3 regions of the Caldanaerobacter subterraneus subsp. tengcongensis MB4 genome follow, and region 2 is predicted to be linked to each of the others. Evidence: riboswitches for the same ligand, from Rfam matches in the RefSeq annotation. Region 2 holds a riboswitch; each other region holds the start of a gene.
The links. A riboswitch is a leader RNA that binds a small molecule or an ion and turns the genes downstream of it on or off. The one in region 2 is predicted to bind S-adenosylmethionine.
Positions count from the first base shown of each region.

Region 1 (8,006 bases), 330 kb from region 2:
ACGCTATGGGTCCAAACTTGGCAGGGGTTTTTGGGACGGCAATAGCTGGCGGAATTATGCTTGTGCTTTTAGGTGTTCACTAGATTTTTATCACTAAAAGACATATCAACGAATAATATACTAGTAAGAATATATTTTGGGGGGTAACAAATGTACAATCAGATATATTACCCAAAAAGCTTCTTATCAGAACAGAGCCCGTCTATAAAACTGGCGCAGGCATATGTTCCAATTCAAAAATATGTTTCAATTTATCCTCCAGAAGAAGCCTTAAAAAAAGGAACTGTATTTCCTGAGTTAGATTTTCCGTATGTAGGAGAAAAAATGAGGTGAAATGAAATGGACGCCAATCAATTAGACCTTCTTAAAAAAATCATGGAGTTAGAGTTTGCCTGCCAAGACTTAAATCTATATCTTGACACGCATCCAGAAGACCAAAAAGCTCTTCAAGATTACAATTATTACTCCGGGCAGCTCGCCATGCTAAAACAGCAGTACTCTCAATATTACGGTCCACTAATGGTCTTTGGCCACTGCCAAAGTCAATATCCATGGAAATGGGTAGAAGATCCCTGGCCCTGGGAAATAGAGTATTAAGGAGGAAAAAGGATGTGGGTATATGAAAAAAAGCTCCAATACCCCGCTAAAGTCTGCAAACCAGATATAAAAATGGCAAAATACCTCATAGCCCAGTACGGAGGTCCTGACGGAGAACTAGCTGCTGCTTTAAGGTACCAAACCCAAAGGTTTGTAATGCCAACCGGAAGGTCAAAAGCAATTCTCACCGACATCGCCACAGAAGAGTTGGCTCACCTTGAAATAATAGCTACACTTGTTTTCAAGCTTTTAAAAGGAGTCCCTGCAGAAGTACTAAAAAGAGAAGGATTAGGTGAGTACTACGTTGAACACGATAGAACGCCGTTTTATGTAGACACTACAGGTATGCTCTGGAGCGCCGCCTATATACAGGCAAAAGGAGACCCCATAGCAGACCTTCACGAAGATATGGCAGCAGAAGAAAAAGCCCGTTCCACTTATGAACACTTGATAAATTTGACAGATGACCCTTGTGTAAAAGACACTTTGCGCTTTCTAAGAGAAAGAGAAATAGTGCATTTTCAAAGATTCGGAGAAACATTGGTGCACATTCAAGAATACCTCCAGAGCAAAAGATACTTTTAAAGAAGGTAGATGTATGTCACTGACATACATCTACCCATTCTCCTTCTACAATTTTATCTAAATCTTCTACTTTTACTTCTACAGCTGCATTTACATCGCCTGCAGCAGGATACACAATTTCATATTCTTTTAATGAAATATCATAATACACCTCAACAGGATTTTTCAGCCCATATGGACAAACTCCTCCAACAGGATGCCCCGTCACTTCAAGCACCTCTTCTGGCGAAGCCATTTTCGCCTTAGCTTTAAAGGTTTCTTTGAATTTTTTGTTATCTATCCTTTTGTCACCGGCTGTCACTACCATAATGTATTTATCTTTCAACTTAAAAAGCATAGACTTTGCTATTTCACCGGGAGTAACACCTAAAGATTCTGCTGCTTTTTCTACAGTGCTGGTATCTTCAAAAATTTTTACCTCCAAATTTATCCCTCTTGACCTAAAAAAATCTCTAACCGCCTCTACTGACAATTTCATCACCTCAATATGCGTATTTTAAAAACTGCAGGTCTTACAAACCAAAGCGTTCTTTAAGAAAAATTTATCAGCAATTTTTACAGCATCCTGTGCGGTCTTACCGTAGTAATCCGCTCCTATTTTAAAAGCGTACTCTTCTGTTAAAACTGCTCCACCAACCATCACTTTCGCTTCAGTATTCTCTTTAAGCATTTTAATAATTTTTTCCATATTAAAAAGAGTAGTAGTCATAAGAGCACTCAACCCTACCAGAGGAGCACCTGTCTTTTTCACTTCCTCCACTATTACCTCGCCTTTTACGTCTTTGCCAAGGTCAATTACCTCATACCCGTAATTCTCTAACAAAACCTTAACTATGTTTTTCCCTATATCGTGTACATCTCCCTCCACTGTTGCTAAAATTATTTTCCCTTTTGAAGCAGTGCCTTTTGGAAGCTTTTCCTTTATCAATTTAAAAGCACTCTGCACGACCTCCGCAGAACTCAAAAGCTGTGGCAAAAAGTATATACCTTTTTCATACCTGTCCCCTACTTCTTTAAGCGCAGGTATTATAATTTCATCCACTAGTGAAAGGGGAGGGTTATCCTCAAGGAGTGCCATTACTATTTCTTCAACTCCCGACTTTTTCCCTTCTAAAATCTGATCATACAGCTTTTTGCTAAAATCTTCCTCATGTCTTTTTATGACTTCTTCTTTCGGCTTTACCCTTTGCCCATACACTTTTAAATAATTTTCACTTCCTTTATCTTTGTTAAGCAAAACCATAGAAGCCCTCAAAGTGTCCATCAAGGATTCATCGCAGGGATTTACAATAGCCGCAGTAAGCCCGTGTGAAGCTGCCATGGCCAAGAAAGTCGAATTTATGAGCTTTCTTTCAGGCAGACCAAAAGATATATTGCTTAGCCCTACAACCGTGTTTACACCCAATTCCTCTGATATTATTTTCATCGCTTCTAATGTTTCAATTGCTGCTCCTTGTTCTGAGGAAACAGTAAGCACCACGGGGTCTATTATCACATCTTCCTTAGGAATTCCGTACTCTTCTGCTTTCTTCAGTATTTTTCTGGCATTTTCAACCCTCTCATGTCTGTCCTTTGGCAATCCCTTATCCCCCACTGTAAGCCCAACTACACATGCTCCGTACTTTTTAACTATTGGCAATACTTCTTTTAAGCTCTCTTCCTTTGCATTAACAGAATTTATTATAGGCCTTCCTCTTAAAATTCTTATCGCTTTCTCTATAGCTTTTACATTGGTACTATCTAACTGCAAAGGCAAATCCACCGCCTTTTCAACTTCAAACGCTACCTTTGGCAACATTTCCTCTTCCTCTATCCCAGGCACCCCTACATTGACATCTAATATTTCGGCCCCGCACTTTTGCTGCTTCAAAGCTTCCTCAACAGCTAAATTGACATCTCCTGACAAAAGAGCTCCGCTTAATTTTTTCTTTCCTGTAGGATTAATCCTCTCTCCTATCACCCTTAAAGGGTATTCTTTGCCTATAAAAACTGTGCGGGTATTTGAAGACAGAGCTGTAAATTTATTTTCCAGCTTTTTAGGCTTTAAATTTTCTACAGCCTTTTTTACCAGTTTTATATAGTATGGAGTAGTACCGCAACAACCTCCTACTATACAAGCGCCTTTTTCAACAAGTTGTGGAAAGAAACTGGCAAATTCCTCAGGTTTTAAATCGTAAACTGTTTTCCCGTCCCTTATGACAGGCATACCGGCATTCGGCTGAGCAATTATGGGAATACGCGCCACTTGAGCCATCTTTTCAACAACTTTTACCATTTTATCCGGCCCTGTAGAACAGTTAACTCCTATTGCATCAAGTCCCAAACCCTGTAGACTTACTACTACCGTCACAGGGTCCGAACCCATAAGTGTTCGTCCGTCTTCCTGAAAAGTCATGGTACATATGACCTTCATATTGGTGTTTTCCTTAGCTGCTAAAATTGCAGCTTTTGCCTCCAACATATCTGACATGGTTTCTATGATCACAATGTCTGCTCCTGCTTTTTCAGCGGCTACTACCACTTCCTTGAAAACCTCATAAGCCTCATCAAAAGTCATATCTCCAAATGGAGCAAGAAGTTCACCTGTTGGGCCAACAGAGAGGGCTACTGGACGATCTCCCGCCGCCTTTCTCGCTATTTCCACCCCTTTCGTTACAATCTCTTCTACTTTGTCCTCAAGTCCGTATTTTGCAAGTTTTATTCTGTTTGCCCCAAAAGTATTAGTCTCTATGACTTCGGCTCCAGCCTCAATATAGGCTTTGTGTATGTCAAAAACCACCTCAGGCATTTTTAAGTTTATATACTCAGGGCATTCCCCGGCTTTAAGTCCCCTTTCCTGAAGCTGTGTCCCCATAGCACCGTCAAAAACGACAACCCTATTTTCACATTCTTTAAAAATATCTACCACTTTCATCCCCCCATTACTTCGTCTCAGCCTTTTTAGCACTTATAGCTATTCCTTCCACTTTAGAGATTATATCAAAAACAAAGTCTACACTTCCCATGGGCATTATGTGAATCCCCGCAACTTCACTTTTTATGTTCTTTATAAACTCGGCGGATAAGTTTATTCCTTCCTCTTTTCCGCCATGTTGGAGCCTTTTTATAACTTTTTCTGGTATTTCAATCCCTGGCACTTTCTCCATCAATCTTAAAGCCATTTTATAGCTTTTTAAAGGCAGTATTCCCACAAGGACAGGTACTTTCAGATCTTTTACTTTGTCCAAAAACTTAAAAAGAATCTCCTCATCATACACCGGTTGGGTCTGTATAAATTCAGCTCCTGCTTCTACTTTCACATGCAGCTTTTCTATGGCCTCATCCCTCAAGTCATTCGGATTGGCAGTAGTTCCTGCACAGAAAGAAGTAGGATAATCGAGCTTATTCCCATTGTAATCAAAACCTGAATTCAAAGCTTTTATAATCTTCAAAAGGCCTACAGAATCTACATCGTAGACTCCCCTCGCTTGGGGTGTATCTCCCAAAGAAGGATTATCACCGGTTAAAGCTAGTATATTTCTAACCCCCAGGGCGTAAGCTCCTAAAAGCTCTGATTGAAGCCCTATGAGATTTCTATCTCTGCAGGTTAGATGAAAAATAGTTTCAATGTTAAGGTGGTCCTGAAGTATATGCGCCAAGGCTATGGGGCTCATCCTCATATTTGCCATCGGTGAATCAGTTATATTGAGAGCATCTGCCACACCTTTAAGTTTTCGAGCTTCCTCGATAGTTTTAGTTACATCTATCCCTTTGGGGGGAGAAATTTCCACAGTTATTACAAATTTCTTTTCTTTAAGTTTATTACACAGCTTTTCATTTTTCAACATTTAATGCCCCTCCTTTTTTAAAAATAAAAAAGTCCCTTCGCTAAAAGAAGAGACTACAAGAATCTCTCATCTTTCAGCGAAACCGCTGCAGGAATTGGCACCATGCCCTAAGGCTGGTTGCCGGGTTTCATCGGGCCAGTCCCTCCACCTCTCTTGATAAGAGATTTTAAAGTATTAAATTGTTAAAATTATTTACTCTTTATCATACTACCTTTTTACTTTTATGTCAATAGAAAATTTTCAATTTCATCCGCTCCTCCATTTCTTTTTTGTGCAAACACTTGCATAACCAGAGGTTTAATATTATAATATAGTTAACTACTGTTGCAAATAAGGAGGATTAATATGGAAAACAAAAAACTGCCAAGAGTAGCTTATTTCTGCATGGAATACGGCCTTGAATCTAACTTCAAGCTTTACGCTGGAGGTTTAGGCATTCTAGCAGGGGATTACCTTAAAGCCGCAAAGGAAATGGGTCTTCCAGTCGTAGGGATAGGAATACTTTGGAAACAGGGTTACACTGAACAGCATATCGGTGAAGACGGCTATCCTTACGATGCATACCGCAATTATACCCGCAATTACGACTTTTTAAAAGACACAGGGGTAAAGGTCAAAGTAAAGATAAGAAATAAAGATGTCTACTGCAAAGTCTGGCTAGTGGATAGTTTTGACAATGCCCCTTTATACCTCTTAGACACAGACATTCCTGAAAACGGCGACAGATGGATAACAGGCCAGCTTTACGGATGGTTTGGTGAGGAAAGGGTTGCGCAGGAGATTGTGCTAGGAATTGGCGGTGTAAGAGCTTTAAGAGCCTTAGGAATTGATGTTGACATCTACCACTTCAACGAAGGGCATGCAGTTCTGGCTGGTATTGAGCTTATAAGAGAAAAAATGGAAAATCAAGGGATGTCTTTTGAAGAGGCTTGGGAAGCCACCCGCAAAGAAATAGTTTTTACAACTCACACCCCTGTAAAAGAAGGAAACGAATCTCACGACTTGGAACTTTTAATGTACATGGGAGCAAACAACGGGCTTACTATAGAACAGTTGGCTCAAATAGGTGGGGTACCTTTTAACATGACTGTAGCAGGACTAAGACTTTCTAAAATTGCAAACGGTGTATCAAAATTGCATGGCCAAACTGCTAACAAAATGTGGCAACATATAGAGAACAAAGCCCCCATCATTTCTATAACCAACGGAATTCATAGAGGTACGTGGGTGGACAAGAGGATAACAGAAGCTTACAAAAAAGGAACAGGTCTTTTGGAAACCCACAACCTTTTGAAAAAAGAGTTAATAGATTTTGTATATAAAAAGACAGGAGTGAAACTAGACGCAGACAAACTCCTTATAGGTTTTTCAAGAAGAGCTGCTCCTTATAAAAGAAGCGACCTTATCTTCACAAATGAAAAGGCCATCGGTGAATATTTGAGAGACAGAAAAATACAAATTGTCTTTTCAGGAAAAGGCCATCCATTGGACGACGTGGGCAAAGAAATTGTCGCAAGAATTGTTAAGATGACAAAGAAATACCCTGAAAGTGTAGTATTTTTGGAAGACTATGATATGACGATCGGGAAAATGCTCACTCGCGGCGCAGACGTATGGCTTAACAACCCAAGAAGGCCTCTTGAGGCAAGCGGTACATCGGGCATGAAGGCTGCAATGAACGGCGTTTTAAATTTGAGCATCCTCGATGGCTGGTGGCCAGAAGCCTGCATTGATGGAGTAAATGGTTGGCAATTCGGAGATGGGTTTGAATCAGACAACTTTGAGGAACTTGACAAGCACGATGCAGAAGCTCTATATGATGTGCTTCTCAATAAAGTAGTACCCACCTACTACAACGATAAGAAAAAATGGGAAGAAATGATGAAAGAAAGTATAAGAACTACTTTTGAAGCCTTTTCTGCAAACAGAATGCTTCAAGAATATTATGACCTCATGTATACCAAATAAAAAGTCCGGGTGAATGCCCGGACTTTTTACTATCCTCTTAATCTCCTTTCTAGTTCTTCCCTTTCTTTTTCAAATCCTGGTCTTCCTAAAAGTGCAAACATGTTTTTCTTATAAGCTTCTACTCCCGGCTGGTCAAAAGGATTAACGCCATTTATATATCCGCTTATTGCACAAGCCATTTCAAAGAAGTAAACTAAATTTCCAAAGTAGAAAGGAGTTATTTCTGGAATGTTAACCACTAAATTGGGCACTCCTCCGTCTGTATGAGCAAGAAGCGTCCCCTCAAAAGCTTTTTTGTTTACAAAATCTATCGTCTTCCCTGCCAGGAAGTTAAGCCCATCTATGTTGTCTCTATCTTCGTTTATGATGATATCTTTCGCAGGTTTCTCCACATTTAATACAGTCTCAAATATGTTTCTGCTGCCTTCCTGTATGAACTGTCCCATAGAATGAAGGTCAGTAGTAAAATCTACAGAAGCAGGGTAAATCCCTTTTTGGTCTTTTCCCTCGCTTTCGCCAAATAACTGTTTCCACCATTCAGCAAAATAGTGAAGTCTTGGTTCGTAATTTACCAGTATCTCTATGGCTTTCCCTTTTCTGTAAAGAATATTCCTCAAAATAGCATACTGCATGCTTATATTCTCACTTAAATCTTCCTTTGTGTATACAGTTGAAGCCTCATATGCTCCTTCCATCATTTCGTCTATATTTATACCCGCTACTGCTATAGGCAAAAGTCCTACTGCGGTGAGTACAGAATACCTTCCCCCTACATCATCAGGTATCACAAAAGTCTCATACCCTTCGGAATCAGCTAATTTTTTCAAAGCACCTTTTTCTCTATCTGTAGTAACATATATTCTAGACCTGGCCTTATCTTTGCCGTATTTTTTCTCCATAAAATCTCTGAATACTCTAAAAGCTATTGCAGGTTCTGTTGTCGTGCCAGATTTTGAAATCACATTTATAGAGACTTCTTTGTCCGCTATGAGCTCTAGAAGGTCCTTTAAGTAGGTAGAACTTATGCTA
Region 1 is NC_003869.1:1,745,198-1,753,203, forward strand. It holds gene TTE_RS08630 (sodium ion-translocating decarboxylase subunit beta) at 1-83, shown strand, start outside; gene TTE_RS08635 (spore coat associated protein CotJA) at 151-333, shown strand; gene TTE_RS08640 (spore coat protein CotJB) at 340-597, shown strand; gene TTE_RS08645 (manganese catalase family protein) at 610-1,182, shown strand; gene TTE_RS08650 (YbaK/EbsC family protein) at 1,199-1,660, opposite strand; gene TTE_RS08655 (homocysteine S-methyltransferase family protein) at 1,679-4,090, opposite strand; gene TTE_RS08660 (methylenetetrahydrofolate reductase) at 4,104-5,009, opposite strand; SAM riboswitch class I at 5,073-5,172, opposite strand; gene glgP (alpha-glucan family phosphorylase) at 5,355-6,977, shown strand; gene TTE_RS08670 (glucose-6-phosphate isomerase) at 7,007-8,006, opposite strand, start outside.
Region 1: linked by a shared signal. The riboswitch ahead of TTE_RS08660 (methylenetetrahydrofolate reductase) and the one ahead of TTE_RS10275 (homoserine dehydrogenase) in region 2 are both predicted to bind S-adenosylmethionine.

Region 2 (8,006 bases):
TGGCAGGGATAGTTTTTAGCCCTGAGCTAGCTTTGTATGCTCTTGCTACAGAGTTTATCACTATCAAAGTAATTGACCTAATCCAGGAAGGCAGTGGGGACGAAAGAATAGCCATAATAATTTCTGACAAGTATGAGGAAATCACAAAGTCTATACTTGAGGAGATGGAAAGAGGTGTTACAGAGCTTAAAGGGAGAGGAGGATATTCCAAGCAAGAGAAAAATGTGCTGCTTTGTGTAGTTACCCGGAGAGAGGTTACTACACTGAGAAATTTGGTAAAAAGCATTGACCCCTCTGCTTTTGTAATACTCTCTACTGCCCATGAGGTGTTGGGTGAGGGGTTCAAAAATATGTGAGAAAAAATTCCCCTTTTCGAGAGGGGAATTTTTATCTGTCGAAATATATGTTTTTGCCTGTAGCAGAAAGAGGTATTCCCACTACAATTTCGCCTTCAATCATTTTAAGCCTTTTGGCGCTCACCCCAATTCTGTACATGATTCTGTTGTCCACATTTAAAATGCTTGCAGTTTTTACAGCAGAACCTATTGCTATTCCAAGGTCGATTAACCTCCAGGCGCATATGGGACCGTCAAATTCCGCGCCTTTTCTAAAATCTGGCATGTCGTTGCAAAAATCGTATCCGCAGGCTCCACAGTTTAAACCTACCTTTTGTGCGTTGCTTAAAGATATGAGCAGGACAGCGCCGGATTTTGCTACGTTATTTCCGTCCCTGTCAAAATTTCTTTTACCTGTCTCTTCACCGTATTTTATCATGTCTTCTGCAAGTCGAATCAAATCGTCTCCTGTTACAACTTTTGTTTTGATAAAATCTTTTCCTGTGGCTTTAGGAGCTGTTCGAGCTGATAAAGCCATTAAATGAGCAGCTAGTTCTATTACATCTACCATAGCCTTTTATTCCCCCCTGTTTTTAAACTTTACATATTTAATTTTGCAATAAATTTCTCCCCTTTTCAACAAATTTTTGATAAAATTTTATCAACTCATTTGCGTCTTTTGCAAAAACAAAAGCTATTGATAAGAGGGGAAATAAAAGGTTTAGGTATGCATAGGGCAAATATTCAGTTACTTTTACTCCTAATACTGCAGCAGGTAGCATGGCTGCCAAATTCCAGGGTATTATTCCCGCCAGTATCATTCCAGAATCTGCTATGGCTCTTACCATTTCTTCTCTTGCAATTTCTAATCTTTCATATACGTTTATCATTATTCGCGAGGGCAAAATTACGGATAAAGCTTGGTTGCAGGTTATTACTGCCATGAGAGTACTTAAAAGCATAGTGATTAAATAGGCAAGTTTGAAATTTTTAATTTTATCTATGCTTTGAAATACACTTTTTATTATTCCTGCATCTTCTAATATTCCTGCCAAAGCAGTAGCAAAGGTTACTACTCCTATCATTGGGAGGATTGAAACCATTCCGCCACCGCTAAAAATGGACTTAAATTCGGGAGAATAAAAGGTATTTCCTATAAGAATTACTTTTAATGAGTCAAGAGGAGAGTACCCCAAAATTATTGAACTTAAGAAGGAAATTGATACAGCAATTGCAAGATTTGTCTTTGTAGGGATTCTAAAAAGGGCCAATATTATTATTGTGAGCGGTGCGATGAATAATATTGCACTTAATCGATAGCTCTGTACTATTATTGTGAAGAGATTGCTAATGTCATATTTGGCAGAAAAATTTAAATGATAGTCAAAGAGGTAGTACAAAAAAGCTGTAATTGTAAATACAGGAATTGCCGTTTTAAACAGAGATTTTAATACATTGTACTGCTGTATTTCTCCCATATCGGAAAGAAGAGCTACATTTCCTGCCAAAGGGGATGTTCTGTCTCCTATGAAAGAACCCGAAATTACAGCACCAGCCACTACAGGGAGAGGGTATCCAAAGGCATGAGCAAGTCCAATTATTACTATTCCAATGGTGCTGGCTGTTCCCACAGCGGTTCCCAGAATCATGGATATTGTTGAGGTGATGACAAAAGAGGTCAAAAGGAATCCATGTGGCTTTAAAAAGCGGGAAAAGTAGTATATAAGGGCTGGAAGTGTTCCATTTTGCTTCCAGAGTGCGACTAGTGCTCCTATAAGAAGCAGTATTATCATCACGTTTATCCCTCTTTTTACACCTTTTAGGGACATGTTTAGTAGTTCCTTGGCGGAGAAGTATTTTAATAAAGCAAAAAATGTAAACATATAGCTTATAAAAAGAGGAATATAAGGTGGTTTATGGAAAAATAGAACCATTGTCATGGTGAGAATTAATGTGAACAGAAAAATTGAAAGGGAAAATCCAAATTTGTTCTGCATTTTTCATTACCCCTTGAGCTTTTATTTTGTGTAAGGAATTACGTGTATCTCGATATTTTTAGCTTTTTTAATCAATTTTATTACAGTAGAGCCTCTAAACAAGGTCTGAAGCCATGACCTCTGAGAGTGTCCGATTATTATTTGGGTTATGTGCATTTTTTTAGCAAACTTCAAAAGTTCATCGGAGACGCTCTTTCCTCTTAAGGTATAAACTTCTGCACCTAATTGCTTTGCGAGCATAAAATGACTTTCTAAAACTTCTTTGTCTTTTTCAGTAAGTTTTGGTGCCAAAAAATGAGTGCAGTCCACGTATACGACAACCCAGTCACACTTAAATCTTCTCGCCCTTCTTGCACCTCTTCGTATGAGTTTTTTAGATAGAGGATTTGGCGTTATGCATACCATTATTTTCTCATTTGTTTCCCATGTATCCTCTATTCCGTGCTCTTTCATGTATTCTTCTAACTCCAGGTCTACTTCTTCAGCGGTGAGTCTTAACATTAATTCTCTTAAAGCACTTAAATTGCCTTTTCTGAAAAAATTAGAAAGACATTCATCCAGTTTACTTAAGGGGTATACATCCCCTCTTTTTAGTCTGTTTATCAGAGCATCTGGAGTTAAATCTACTGCTACAATTTCATCTGCGTTATCTATTATGCTGTCAGGTACTGTTTCTCTTACTGCTATTCCTGTGATCTGCTGAATTATATCGTTTAAGCTTTCTATATGCTGTATATTTAGGGTAGTGAGCACGTTTATTCCGTGTTCCAGAATTTCTTGGACATCCTCATACCTCTTTTTGTGTTTTGAACCAGGAGCGTTGGTATGGGCTAGCTCGTCAATTAGAACTACTTCGGGTTTTCGTGCTATTATAGCATCTACGTCCATTTCTTCCAATATCATACCGTGATATTCAATTTTTTTCCGAGGTATTATTTCTAAATTTCCTATTTGAGCTTCTGTGTCCTTTCTTCCATGGGTTTCTACATAGCCTATTACGACATCCTGCCCCCTTTTGAGACGCCTATTTCCTTCGTTTAACATAGCATAAGTTTTTCCAACGCCAGGAGCGTATCCCAAGAATATTTTCAGTTTTCCTCTTTGCTCTTTTTTTACAATTTCCAAGGCTTCTTCAGGAGTAAGCCTCCTATAACCTCCACTCATTAAGAATAAACACCCTCCAAGAATTTTACTTAGAGTAACTGCATAAAATTATAATCACATTTTCACAAAAAATCAACAAAAATAGGGAGCAACTGCTCCCTACATCTTTTCAAACAGGTCTTTTCCTGCCCCGCAGTCCGGACAAACCCAATCATCTGGCAGTTCTTCAAAAGGAGTGCCTGGTGGAATCCCCTGTGATGGGTCTCCTTTCTCAGGGTCGTATATGTATCCGCATACTGTGCATTGCCACTTCTCCATAAAAATTCCCCCTCAATCTTTTGCTTTATTATAACAGAAATTAGTAATAAAAGCAAGGGAAAATTTTTTCTTGACTTTAAAATTTCAAAGTGATAATATAGATTACAACGCATAAAATTTAATAAAATGGCTCAATCCTCTTATCAAGAGTGGTGGAGGGACTGGCCCGATGAAACCCGGCAACCGGCACGTAAGTGCTTGGTGCCAATTCCTGCAGGTTGGGGTTACCCAGCCTGAGAGATGAGAGGAGAGGCCGAGTAATTGTGATTACTAGGCCCTCTTCTCATTGAAGAGGGCCTAAGAATTTTTCTGGAGGTGCAAAATGAGGGTAAAGATTGGGTTGATGGGACTTGGAACTGTTGGGACAGGAGTATTTAAAATAGTTAATTCTAGAGGGAGATATATCAAGGAGAGTACGGGATTTTATCCGGAGATAAAGAAAGTGCTTGTGAAGGATTTGCACAAAAAGAGAAAAGTCGATGCAGCAGGGCTTTTGACTAATGATCCTCGGGAGATTTTGGAGGATGAAGAGATAAAGGTGGTGATAGAGGCTATAGGCGGAATTTCTCCTGCTTATGAGTACGTCAAAAAGGCACTTCTCTCTGGCAAGCATGTGATTACGGCAAATAAAGAGCTTATCGCAAAGTACGGAGAAGAGCTTGGGAGCATTGCAGCAGAAAAAGGGGTGTACTTAAGGTGCGAAGCCAGTGTAGGTGGAGCCATACCTATACTTCATCAGATAGACAGGCTAAAAATTACAGATGAGATGGATTTCATTGGTGGCATTGTAAACGGGACTACTAATTACATTCTAACAAAGATGGGAGAAGGCAAAAGCTATAAGGAAGCTCTTAATGAAGCCCAGGAATTGGGCTATGCTGAGGCTAACCCTGATTACGATGTGAAAGGCTTTGACGCAACTTTTAAGCTTGGCATACTTGTAAAAAGAGTCTTTGGCGTAAGTGTCCCGGTAGAAATTATACCTCGGAAGGGGATAGAGGAAATCAAAGAGGAAGACGTAGAAAGAGCAAAAGAATGGGGGTATGAGTTTAAACTTTTTGCATGGGCAAAGAAATTTAAAAATTATATTTCGGCAGGAGTGGAGCCTACTTTAATTCCGGAAAATAGTTTGCTTTCAAAAGTGAAAGGGGTCAATAACGCAATAATACTGAGGGGAAGTAGCTTCGGGGAATATGTCTTTATAGGAAGAGGGGCAGGAGAACTTCCCACTGGAGATGCAATAGTTGCTGATTTGATAGATATACTCATCAATTATAAACTGGGCAGTAAATCTGAAGTTACAGGAGTCAATTTTAGAGAAGAAAGTTTTACTGATACCTTTTATATAAGGCTGAAGCTCAAAAAAGACAATGTATGTGGCTTAAAAGAGGTTTTAAAGCTTATAAAAAGGAATTGGGTATCTATTGAAAAGTCATCATTTGGTGGGAATGGTTTTACCGCTATAGTGAAAGTAAACGGGACAGTGGAAGGGTTAAAAGAGCAATTAGAAAAAGTAGCTGTACTGGAGGCTGTTTTTAAGGTTTTGCCTGAAGAAAATTTAAAAGAGAGAAGCGAGTTTGAAAACTTGGTAGAAGTAATGTAAAAATTTAGGAAAGAGGAGAGGAAGAATGAGGAGAAAATACGGTTTTTCTACTATAGCAATTCATGAGGGATGGGAACCTGACCCTACTACTGGTGCAGTAGCGCTGCCAATCTACCAAACTACCTCCTTTGCCTTTAAGAGCACGCAGCATGCAGCAGACTTATTTTCTCTAAAGGAAGACGGATATATTTACACGAGGATGATGAATCCCACTGTAGACGCTTTTGAAAGGAAAATGGCTGCATTAGAAGGGGGAGTAGGAGCGCTGGCAGTAGCTTCAGGGCAGGCTGCTATAACTATAGCTGTTACAAATATTGCAGGGGCTGGAGATGAGATTGTAGCTTCTACGAATCTCTACGGCGGGACTTATAACCTTTTTGCCTCTACCCTTAAGAAATTTGGTATAAATGTGAAGTTTGCAGATCCAAGTGACCCTGAAAATTTTAGAGAAAAAATAACGGAGAAGACCAAAGCTTTATACGTAGAGACAATTGGCAATCCCAAAATTGATGTGGCTGATATAGAAAAAATAGCATCAGTTGCTCACAATGCAGGTATACCCCTTATTGTAGATAATACTTTTGCAACTCCATATCTTTCAAGGCCTATAGAATTTGGGGCAGACATAGTAGTCCACTCAACCACAAAGTTTATAGGAGGGCATGGTACTTCTATCGGAGGTGTAATTGTGGACTCTGGAAAATTTAATTGGGCGAATGGCAAGTTTCCAGAGCTTACAGAACCTGACCCCTCTTACCACGGGATAAGGTATGTGAAAGAGTTTGGAGAGAGGGCTTATATAGTCAAAGCGAGAGTGCAGCTTTTAAGAGACTTGGGGGCGGCTCTTTCGCCTTTTAACGCTTTCTTGTTCGTTCAAGGGCTTGAGACACTTGCACTCAGAATGGAAAGGCATAGTTATAATGCACTTCGCGTGGCAGAATTTCTGGCTTCTCATCCTCTTGTGAGCTGGGTAAACTATCCTGGCCTTAAGTCAAGCCCTTATTATGAGCTTGCTCAAAAATATCTTCCAAAAGGGCAGGGTGGAGTTTTGACTTTTGGAATAAAAGGAGGCTTTGAGGCAGGGGTAAAGTTTATAGAGAACTTAAGATTATTCACCCATCTTGCAAATATAGGAGATGTAAGGTCTTTGGTCATACATCCTGCTAGCACCACCCATCAGCAGCTTTCAAAAGAAGAACAATTGGCTTCAGGCGTTACTGAGGATATGATTAGGCTTTCTATTGGCCTTGAAGATATAGAGGATATTCTTGAAGACCTGGATTTTGCACTTTACAGTTCTCAAAAGTAAGGGGGGATGGGAATGATAGTAGAAGAGAAAAAAGTTACTTTAAAAGGGGATCCTGTTTTTACTACGGAAAGCGGTTATGGCTTTAAAGAGCTTACAATTGTGTATGAAACTTACGGGCAATTGAATGAAAAAAAGGACAATGTAATACTTGTAGAACACGCTTTAAGTGGCAGTGCCCATGCAGCTGGAGTGCATCCGGGGAAGAACAATCCTGGTTGGTGGGACGGTTTGATTGGCCCGGGGAAGTATATAGATACAGAGAGATACTTTGTAATATGTTCTAATTTTCTCGGAAGCTGCTATGGCACAACAGGACCCTCATCTATAGATCCTTCTACAGGAAAACCGTATGGGCTTAAGTTTCCTAAAATTAATATAAGGGATATGGTAAGAGTGCAGAAATTGCTTTTGGACTATCTAGGGATAGATGAAGTAAAGGTTGTGATAGGGGGTCTATGGGGGGAATGCAGGCACTGGAATGGGCAGTGACATATCCAGATATTGTTAAAAAAGCTGTTGTAATTGCTGCGGATTATAAGTTAACGCCTCTTAACATAGCCTATAATTACGTTGGCATACAATCTGTTTTGAATGACCCGCATTTTTACGGAGGAGATTATTACGATAAACCTGAAAAACCTCATAAAGGTTTGAGCACTGCTAGAATGCTGGGAATGATTACTTATAAAAGCGGTGAACTTTTTGACGTGAGATTTGGAAGGGCAAAAAATGGAATGAATTTTGAGGTAGAGAATTATCTGGATTACCACGGCATTTCCTTTATAAACCGCTTTGATGCTAACTCATATCTTTACATCCTGTGGGCTATGAATGAGCACGACATAACAAAACCCTACGGGAGCTTGAAAGCTGCTTTAAAAAGAATTAAGGCAGAGGTATTGATGATTGGGATAGATACGGATATGATTTTTCCCTCAAAATATATGATTGAGTTTATTAAGAAGCTAAATGCAGTAGGGGGCAGAGGAAGCTTTGAAGAGATTTCTTCTATTCAGGGGCATGACGCTTTTCTGGTGGATATAGACAAGATTGGGCCGATAATTTCTGAGTTTATAGAAAAAAGTGAAGAAGATAAAAAAGAGGCAGCCTGTATATAGGAAAGGTAGACTGAGAAACTCTATAAGTCTAAAGGTAGCGTTAGAAGCTACCTTTTAAATATTTTAGTGCTATAATTATTTTGTAGATTTTATAGAAAATAAGGAGTGATTGTGTGAGCAAAAAAATGATAAAACTCGGATTTGCTGGACTTGGGTTTATTGGATCAATTCACGCTATTGCCTGCTTTTCAATGCCACTTATATTTAAAAATCTTCCTTTTG
Region 2 is NC_003869.1:2,072,568-2,080,573, reverse strand. It holds gene TTE_RS10300 (YitT family protein) at 1-356, shown strand, start outside; gene TTE_RS10295 (ferredoxin domain-containing protein) at 388-906, opposite strand; gene TTE_RS10290 (Na+/H+ antiporter NhaC family protein) at 944-2,332, opposite strand; gene TTE_RS10285 (universal stress protein) at 2,354-3,496, opposite strand; gene rd (rubredoxin) at 3,596-3,754, opposite strand; SAM riboswitch class I at 3,892-4,001, shown strand; gene TTE_RS10275 (homoserine dehydrogenase) at 4,077-5,357, shown strand; gene TTE_RS10270 (homocysteine synthase) at 5,383-6,666, shown strand; partial or broken gene TTE_RS14575 (homoserine O-acetyltransferase) at 6,679-7,784, shown strand; gene TTE_RS10260 (Gfo/Idh/MocA family protein) at 7,898-8,006, shown strand, end outside.

Region 3 (8,006 bases), 1.1 Mb from region 2:
ACCATAATTCCTGAAAAGACGGGGATTTTATCGCAAAGTGAAGTTAAATTTTTAGTGCCCCAAGAGGACAGGGAAAAAGAAGAAATAGAACTCATGAAAAAAGAGATTAGAGAGAAAAACAAAAGGCTAAAAGTCAATGAAAAAATAGCAGAAATTGAAAAAATGTTAGATGATGGGCAGAGGGAGAGAGTAGAAGAAATTTTAAAAAAGTTAGGAAATGATAGGGTGGAAGAGATAATAAAGCTAGTTGAAAAAGGGATAGATGGAAAAGGGAATGAAAAGATACTGGCAATTTTAAGAGAAAGGCTGACGCCTGAAGAAATAAAGTACATATTGGAACTGGTAGATAAGTACTAATCCCCCTTCTAATTTGAAGGGGGATTTACTACTCTTTTAAATTGGTATTTTATATCTTTTCCGTTCACCATCACTGAAACGAATCCAAAATCATTGTATATGTCGTTGTTATTGCCCGATACATTTGTTCCATAGGTTTCCACGTACCTTATTCCCTCCTCTAAAGAAGTGTAAAATTTCTTGCTGCTGTTTGATATGACCCAAACATTTTTCCCAGTTTTTTTGTGAAATTCTTTTAATGTTTCTTCGAACAAAGACGCTTCTTTATTATCCTTCAAGCCCTCATTTCCCCAAATTGGTTTAGACAAAAGTATAAAGAGGTTGTCTCCTTGTATGTTATTAAGCTGGTCTTTAAACCATGTCCACTGGTTTGGATCTGGCTTTACAAAAGTGCCGTTTCTATTGTTTAATACTATAAAGGTGGAGTTTCCGTATTCATATCTTTGATATTTATCTCCTACGGCGATGTACCTTGTTTTCAAATTAGCAAGAGCCCTTTCATTTATATCTCCTACAAAAATTGCCAATGGATATTCCTTATTAGCGGTATCTACGGCTTTTAAGGAGATTTGAAGCTTTAGAAGAGTGTTGTACTTCGTGTCTCCAAAAATCATAAATTTAAATGAATCTGAAGTATTATTGACAGCAACTTCTTTATTGTCTGGGTCAAATTGAGTGAAGTCAGTCTGAGGGACTAGGTTAGAATAATCAAACTCCGACCCTTTTCCTGCTTTAACAGGAAGCAGCGCAGTTTTATCAAGGACTTTTGCTACGATTGCACCACTTGAGTCAAAATTAGCAGATGTAAATGTTCCGTTATTGTCTATAGTACCTACGTTATTGTAAATTTGCCATTCAATATCAATTGGGTCTATTAAAGCTCTATATCCTTTTACATCTTTTCCAAAAAGTTTTATACCAATTTTTTTGTTTTTGTCTAACACTATCTCAGAAGGCTTAAATTCTAATACTGCAGGATTTTCTAAAACGGCAATTTTAATGGTTGAGGTTACCTCACCTACTCTTGCCACAATAGTGCCTTCACCTGTGCTTAAAGGAATGAAATAATTTCCCTCGAACCTTCCTTCAACTCCAGTTACAGAAAATTCGACCTCATGAAGTTCTACCGGAATAGGGTTGTAGTTTTCATCGTATCCTTTTACCTTTATACTTCTGTGCAATCCTTTAAACACTTTATTATCTTCGACTTCTAATTTAAGTCCATATAGATTTCCCTTAGGAGCAGTGCTAAAGACGGCTACCCCGTTGGGCACTTTTCTTTCATAAGAATTAGGAGAATAATTGTAAAGTACAGCTTCTGTTTCCCCCAAAGGTCTTACTGCCATCTGAGTGGAACCGCCCCCATCGAGGTTTAGAGCATCGTAGGCTCCTAATGAAAGCATAAGACTTGCTAGCTCTTCTTGAGTCATTCCTCTGTAAGGAGGACCGTCCACTGTCACCATAAGCACATACCTTTTATCTTTTGTATACCCAATAGCTGTTCTGGCAGCATATCCTTTTATTTCATGGGTGAATGGGTATATTTTCCCGCCTTTTACCAGTATTGTCCCTCCGCTTACAGCCATTTTTATATCTTCAAAAGGAGGATTGGTAGTTATATCCTTCTGAATTTTATCCCCTGGGCTTAGCCTAAGAAGGAGATTGCCTATATCCCCTGATGCAGCCAGAACATATCCTCCTTCAGGTATTTCAGTGGAAGGCTGTCCCTGTCGAACTTCTATTACGGTATCATTTTGGTCTACTACTACCTCTACAAGTTGCGGCACATTTTCATTAGCACCAGGAGAAAATCTATACCAGTCTCTTGTGTACATTACCGTGTACTGAAAAGTACTGCTTATTTTATTTATCGCAGCGAGGAATACAGTGGTTCCATCAGGTAAAGTTATTGACATTTTCTTTGTCCAGTAATCTATATAGGGTGTGCCTGTTTTGTCAATATAGAAAGTCGCCATTTTACCGTTTGAAGCAGGGTCTGTTATTAAATTTCCGTCTTTGACTGTTGCACCTATCACAAATCCCGTTTTTGTATCAAAGAAGTCACCATTTATGGCTGCTACAGCTCCATAAGAATTTGCCATTTCTCTTATAGGCATCCTTTCCTTTATGCCGGAGGGGCTAAAAATGACAGAAAGGTCCAGATAAGGGTCTTTTAAGTCAATTTTTAAAATGTTTATATTGATAAATCCTTCAGGGGTAAAATAAAGGAGGTTTGTGTGAGTGACTCCTTTAGTCACTATTTGTGTCTGTTCCTTTGATTCTAAGACAGTATAAGCTGCCTTTACATTTTCCACTGAAAATGCGATTACCAGCAGTATGATGAGGATAGAAATTAGCTTTCTTGAGAATATTTTCAATTTTCTTCCTCCTTTGTTGAATATATTTTCTTCTACAGGTGAATTATACCACAGGTATATTACAGTCGTGTTACACAAATATTAAGATTTAATTAAATTTGGCGCATTCTTTAAAAAGAGGGAGAATAAAAGAGTATAAGCGAGGAAAATGGCTGTTTTTAAGGTTTTATACCTGTTGTTTAAATTCAATTTTTTTATTATAATTTATCTTGCTACTGCGGTCGGGATGTAGCGCAGCTGGTAGCGCACGTGCTTTGGGAGCATGGGGTCGGGGGTTCAAGTCCCCCCATCCCGACCAGTGTGGTCGTGTAGCTCAGCTGGGAGAGCACCTGCCTTACAAGCAGGGGGTCATAGGTTCGAGTCCTATCGCGACCACCATTTCAAACTAAATAAAAGCGTGGAGGGATACCCAAGCGGCCAAAGGGGGCAGACTGTAAATCTGCTGGCGTATGCCTTCGATGGTTCAAATCCATCTCCCTCCACCATTTTTAATTTATGAGACCTTTTTAAGGTCTTTTTTATTTTACCTTATTGACTTCAAAAAAGAAAGTAGTATAATATTTTTTAGAAACTAATTTTCTCATGATAAATTTTTGCAAGGGGGAATTTTTATGAGAGAGATGACAAAGAAAAACTTACTGGATGCTTACGCAGGAGAAAGCCAGGCTCACATGAGGTATCAAATTTTTGCTGATGTGGCAGAAAAAGAAGGCAAGCCTAATATTGCCAAACTTTTCAGGGCTATTTCCTATGCAGAACTGGTGCATGCCACAAATCACTATAAAACCCTGGGCGAAGTAGGGGACACAGTAAAAAATTTAGAAAAAGCGATTGAAGGGGAGACTTTTGAGGTAGAGGAGATGTATCCTGCGTATAACGCTGTTGCAGAACTTCAGCAGGAGTCAGGAGCCAAAAAAAGCATTCATTATGCTATTGAAGCAGAAAAGATACATGCAAAACTTTACGCTGAGGCAAAAGAAGCAGCATTAAAAGGGGAAGACTTAAAAATTTCTAAAGTGTACATATGCCCTGTATGTGGATATACATCAGTAGACGTGCTTCCAGAAAAATGTCCTATCTGCGGGGTGCCAAAAGAAAAATTTGTAGCCTTTTAAAGTGCGCTTTTTAGCGCGCTTTTTTGTTTTTACAAAAATATTTGACATACCTTGTAAAGTGTGATATAGTAGACAGCAGAAAATTTAATAACACGCTCTTATCAAGAGAGGTGGAGGGAAAGAGCCCGATGAAACCCGGCAACCTGTCCTTTTAAGGATAAGGTGCCAATTCTCTCAGAAGATTTTTTCTTCTGAAAGATGAGGGTATGCCTCTTCTTTTAGAAGGGGTTTTATTTTGCTCTTAAGGAGGGAAGAAGATGCGTAGACTCTTTACTTCTGAGTCAGTCACTGAAGGGCATCCTGACAAGATCTGTGACCAGATTTCAGATGCCATTTTGGATGAAATTTTAAAAAAAGACCCTTACGCCCGCGTGGCATGTGAGACAGCTGTAACTACCGGCTTGGTTCTGGTAATGGGAGAAATTACTACAGAGTGCTATGTGGACATTCCCAGGATAGCCAGAGACGTCATAAGGGATATAGGCTATACCAGAGCAAAATACGGCTTTGACGCAGACACCTGTGCTGTAATCACTTCCATTGACGAGCAGTCTCCAGACATTGCCATGGGAGTGAATAAGGCTTTAGAAGCAAGAAGAGGAGAGCTGACAGATGCCGAAATCGAGGCAATTGGCGCTGGAGACCAGGGCCTCATGATAGGCTTTGCCTGCGATGAGACAGAAGAGCTCATGCCAATGCCCATAATGCTGGCTCACAAGCTGGCCAGAAGATTGGCTGAGGTCAGGAAAAACGGCACATTGAGCTATCTAAGACCTGATGGAAAAACTCAGGTGACAGTAGAGTACGAGGAAGACAGGCCTGTCAGAGTCGACTCTGTTGTGGTTTCAGCTCAGCATGCTCCTGAGGTTGACCATGACACGATAGAAAAAGACATAATTGAACATGTGGTAAATGTGATTATTCCTGAAAACATGATGGACAAGAACACTAAAATTTTTGTGAATCCTACTGGCAGGTTTGTGCTAGGAGGTCCCCAAGCAGATAGCGGCCTTACAGGGAGAAAGATCATAGTAGATACCTATGGTGGATACGCAAGGCATGGAGGCGGCGCATTTTCAGGGAAAGACCCAACAAAAGTTGACAGGTCAGCAAGTTATGCGGCAAGGTATGTGGCTAAAAACATCGTAGCGGCAGGTCTCGCTAAGAAATGTGAAGTACAGGTGGCGTATGCAATAGGTGTGGCAACACCACTGGAGGTTGAGATAAACACATTTGGGACAGGCAAAATTTCTGATGAAAAAATATCAGAAATTGTAAAGAAAGTTTTTGATTTAAGGCCTGCAGCCATAATAAGAGATTTGGATTTGAGAAGACCTATTTATAGGCAGGTTGCTGCTTATGGCCACTTTGGAAGACATGACTTGGACCTGCCGTGGGAGAAAACAGATAGAGTAGATATATTGAGAAAATTAGCAGGAATATAGTTAAAGCCCGGGTTTTGCCCGGGCTTGTGGCGTTTTTTATATATTTTTTGTAACGCCAGAGATTTTTAAAACCGCTCCGCTAAAATATATTATACATTAGTTTTGACAAAAATAAAAGGCCTAAACCCTTTATATCCTCCTCTAAATAGGTTAAAATTAAGTTGTAAAATATCTTTAACGGGTGGAAAAGCCATGGTAGAAATAGAGGGTGTAGTAGAAGAGATAATCTTTAGAAACGAGCAAAACGGGTATACGGTTCTGGAATTGGATATTGAAGGGGATATGGTGACTGCTGTAGGTGTAATGCCCTTTGTTACGGTGGGAGAGAGAATAAAGGTGCAGGGGGAATGGGTAGTCCATCCTGATTACGGAGACCAGATACGAGTTATCAATTACCAGACTCTTTCTCCCAATACCCTGGAAGGGATAGAGCGCTTTTTAGCATCAGGCCTGATACCTGGGATTGGCCCTGTCACCGCGAGAAAGATTGTAGAAAGATTTGGGCTTGACTCTCTTCATGTTATAGAGACAGAGCCTCACAGGTTGAGGGAGATAAAAGGTTTAAGCGATGAGAAGATAAAGAGAATAAGTGAAGCTTATGAGATGCAGAAGGGAATAAAAGAAGTAATGGTGTTTCTACATCAATTCGGGATTTCTAGCCATATGGCTATAAAAATATACAAAGAATACGGGAATAATGCAATAGAAATCATCAAGCAAAATCCTTACAGACTTGCTGATGACATATTCGGCATAGGATTTAAGACTGCTGACAAAATTGCGGAGAGCTTGGGCATTGACCCGCATTCCACATACCGCATTTCTGCAGGGGCAAGGTATGTTTTAATGCAGTACGCTGCAAATGGGCACACCTATGTGCCAAAAGAACTCTTAAAAAAAGAAACTGCCCAGCTCCTCGAGGTAAGCGAAGAAGAAGTGGAGGATGCTTTTGTGCTTTTAGCTCAAAATGAAAAAATACACATAGAAAGGTTTGAGGACGAAACAGTAGGGGTTTATTACATCCCCTATTATGTGGCAGAACTTCATACTGCAGAAAGGCTTTTTACAATGACAGTGACCCAGTGCGAAGACCTCAAAATAGACGTGCAAAAAGAAATAAGGGATTTTGAAAAAGAAGCAGGAATAGTTTTAGAGAAAACTCAAAAATTGGCGGTAGAAGAAGCCATAAAGAATTCGGTCGTGGTCATAACAGGAGGACCTGGCACGGGTAAGACTACGATTATAAACTGTATAATAAGGATTTTTGAAAAAGCCAATAAAAAAGTGGCCCTTGCTGCTCCTACAGGAAGAGCGGCAAAGAGGATAACTGAAGCAACGGGAAAAGAGGCAAAGACCATTCACAGGCTTTTAGAGTATACCTATACGGAAGAGGAAGGGAAAGGGTTTAATAAAAACGAAAAAGATCCTTTAAAATACGATGTAATCATAATAGATGAAGCTTCTATGGTGGATATTTTGCTTATGAATGCTCTTTTAAAGGCTATTCCTGCCGGATCAAGGCTTATTCTTGTGGGAGATGCTGACCAGCTCCCATCTGTTGGAGCGGGAAATGTTTTAAGAGACATAATAGACAGTGGAATTGTAAAAGTGATACGGCTAAAAGAAATATTCAGGCAGCAGAAAGAGAGCCTTATTGTAGTAAATGCCCACAAGATAAATAACGGCGAATATCCTACCTACAATGACAAAAATGGAGACTTCTTCTTTTTAAGCGTAGCTACACAGGAAGACATGCTAAAGACAATACTAGACCTTGTGACTAATAGGCTTCCTAAAGCTTATGGCTTTCATCCGGTTAACGATATTCAGGTCCTTACTCCCATGAAAAAGGGAATAATAGGAGTGCACAATTTAAATATAGAACTTCAGAAGGTCTTAAACCCTCCTTCTAAAGACAAAGCAGAAAAACCAATGAAAGAATTTACTTTTAGAGTCGGTGATAAAGTGATGCAGATCAAGAACAACTATAGAATGACCTGGAAAAGAGGGCATGAGGAAGGAGAAGGAGTTTTCAACGGTGACATAGGGATAATCCAGTCAATAGATGAGGAACTTCAAGAAGTTACCGTGTATTTTGACGACGAAAAAGTAGTGACTTACGATTTTTCCGATTTGGACGAACTTACCTTATCTTACGCTATCACAGTTCACAAGAGTCAGGGCAGCGAATTTCCTGTGGTGATAATGCCAGTGACATACGGACCTCCTATGCTTTTAACCCGCAATCTTCTTTACACAGCTGTTACAAGGGCAAAAAAGCTGGTGGTTTTAGTAGGGCAGGAGAAATATTTAAAATTTATGATTGACAACAACAGGATTTCTAAAAGATATTCAGGACTTCTTTCCAGGCTAAAAAAGACCTTGATTTACATCCAATAATTTATAGAAAAGTGTAAATTTTAATTTATTTGTGCCGATAACATAATTGAAAGAAGAAAGCGATGAGGGATGTATAAATGACTTTTTTGGACCTGCTTTTTCCTCCCAAGACCAGTTGCATTGTTTGCAATGCCTCTATAAAAAGTGGATACTTGTGCGATAGGTGTAAGGCATCTCTTGAAATTATCAATGGCAAAAGGTGCAGAATATGCGGCAAGCCCCTTAAAGAAGGAGAAATATGCAGTGATTGCCTCAAAACACCGCATTATTTTAAACAAAATGTAAGTCCATTTGAATATGAGGGCGTGGTA
Region 3 is NC_003869.1:496,298-504,303, forward strand. It holds gene TTE_RS02300 (hypothetical protein) at 1-357, shown strand, start outside; gene TTE_RS02305 (phosphodiester glycosidase family protein) at 366-2,729, opposite strand; tRNA gene TTE_RS02310 (tRNA-Pro) at 2,958-3,033, shown strand; tRNA gene TTE_RS02315 (tRNA-Val) at 3,038-3,113, shown strand; tRNA gene TTE_RS02320 (tRNA-Tyr) at 3,135-3,220, shown strand; gene TTE_RS02325 (rubrerythrin family protein) at 3,347-3,850, shown strand; SAM riboswitch class I at 3,946-4,055, shown strand; gene metK (methionine adenosyltransferase) at 4,108-5,295, shown strand; gene TTE_RS02335 (SF1B family DNA helicase RecD2) at 5,488-7,695, shown strand; gene TTE_RS02340 (ComF family protein) at 7,773-8,006, shown strand, end outside.
Region 3: linked by a shared signal. The riboswitch ahead of metK (methionine adenosyltransferase) and the one ahead of TTE_RS10275 (homoserine dehydrogenase) in region 2 are both predicted to bind S-adenosylmethionine.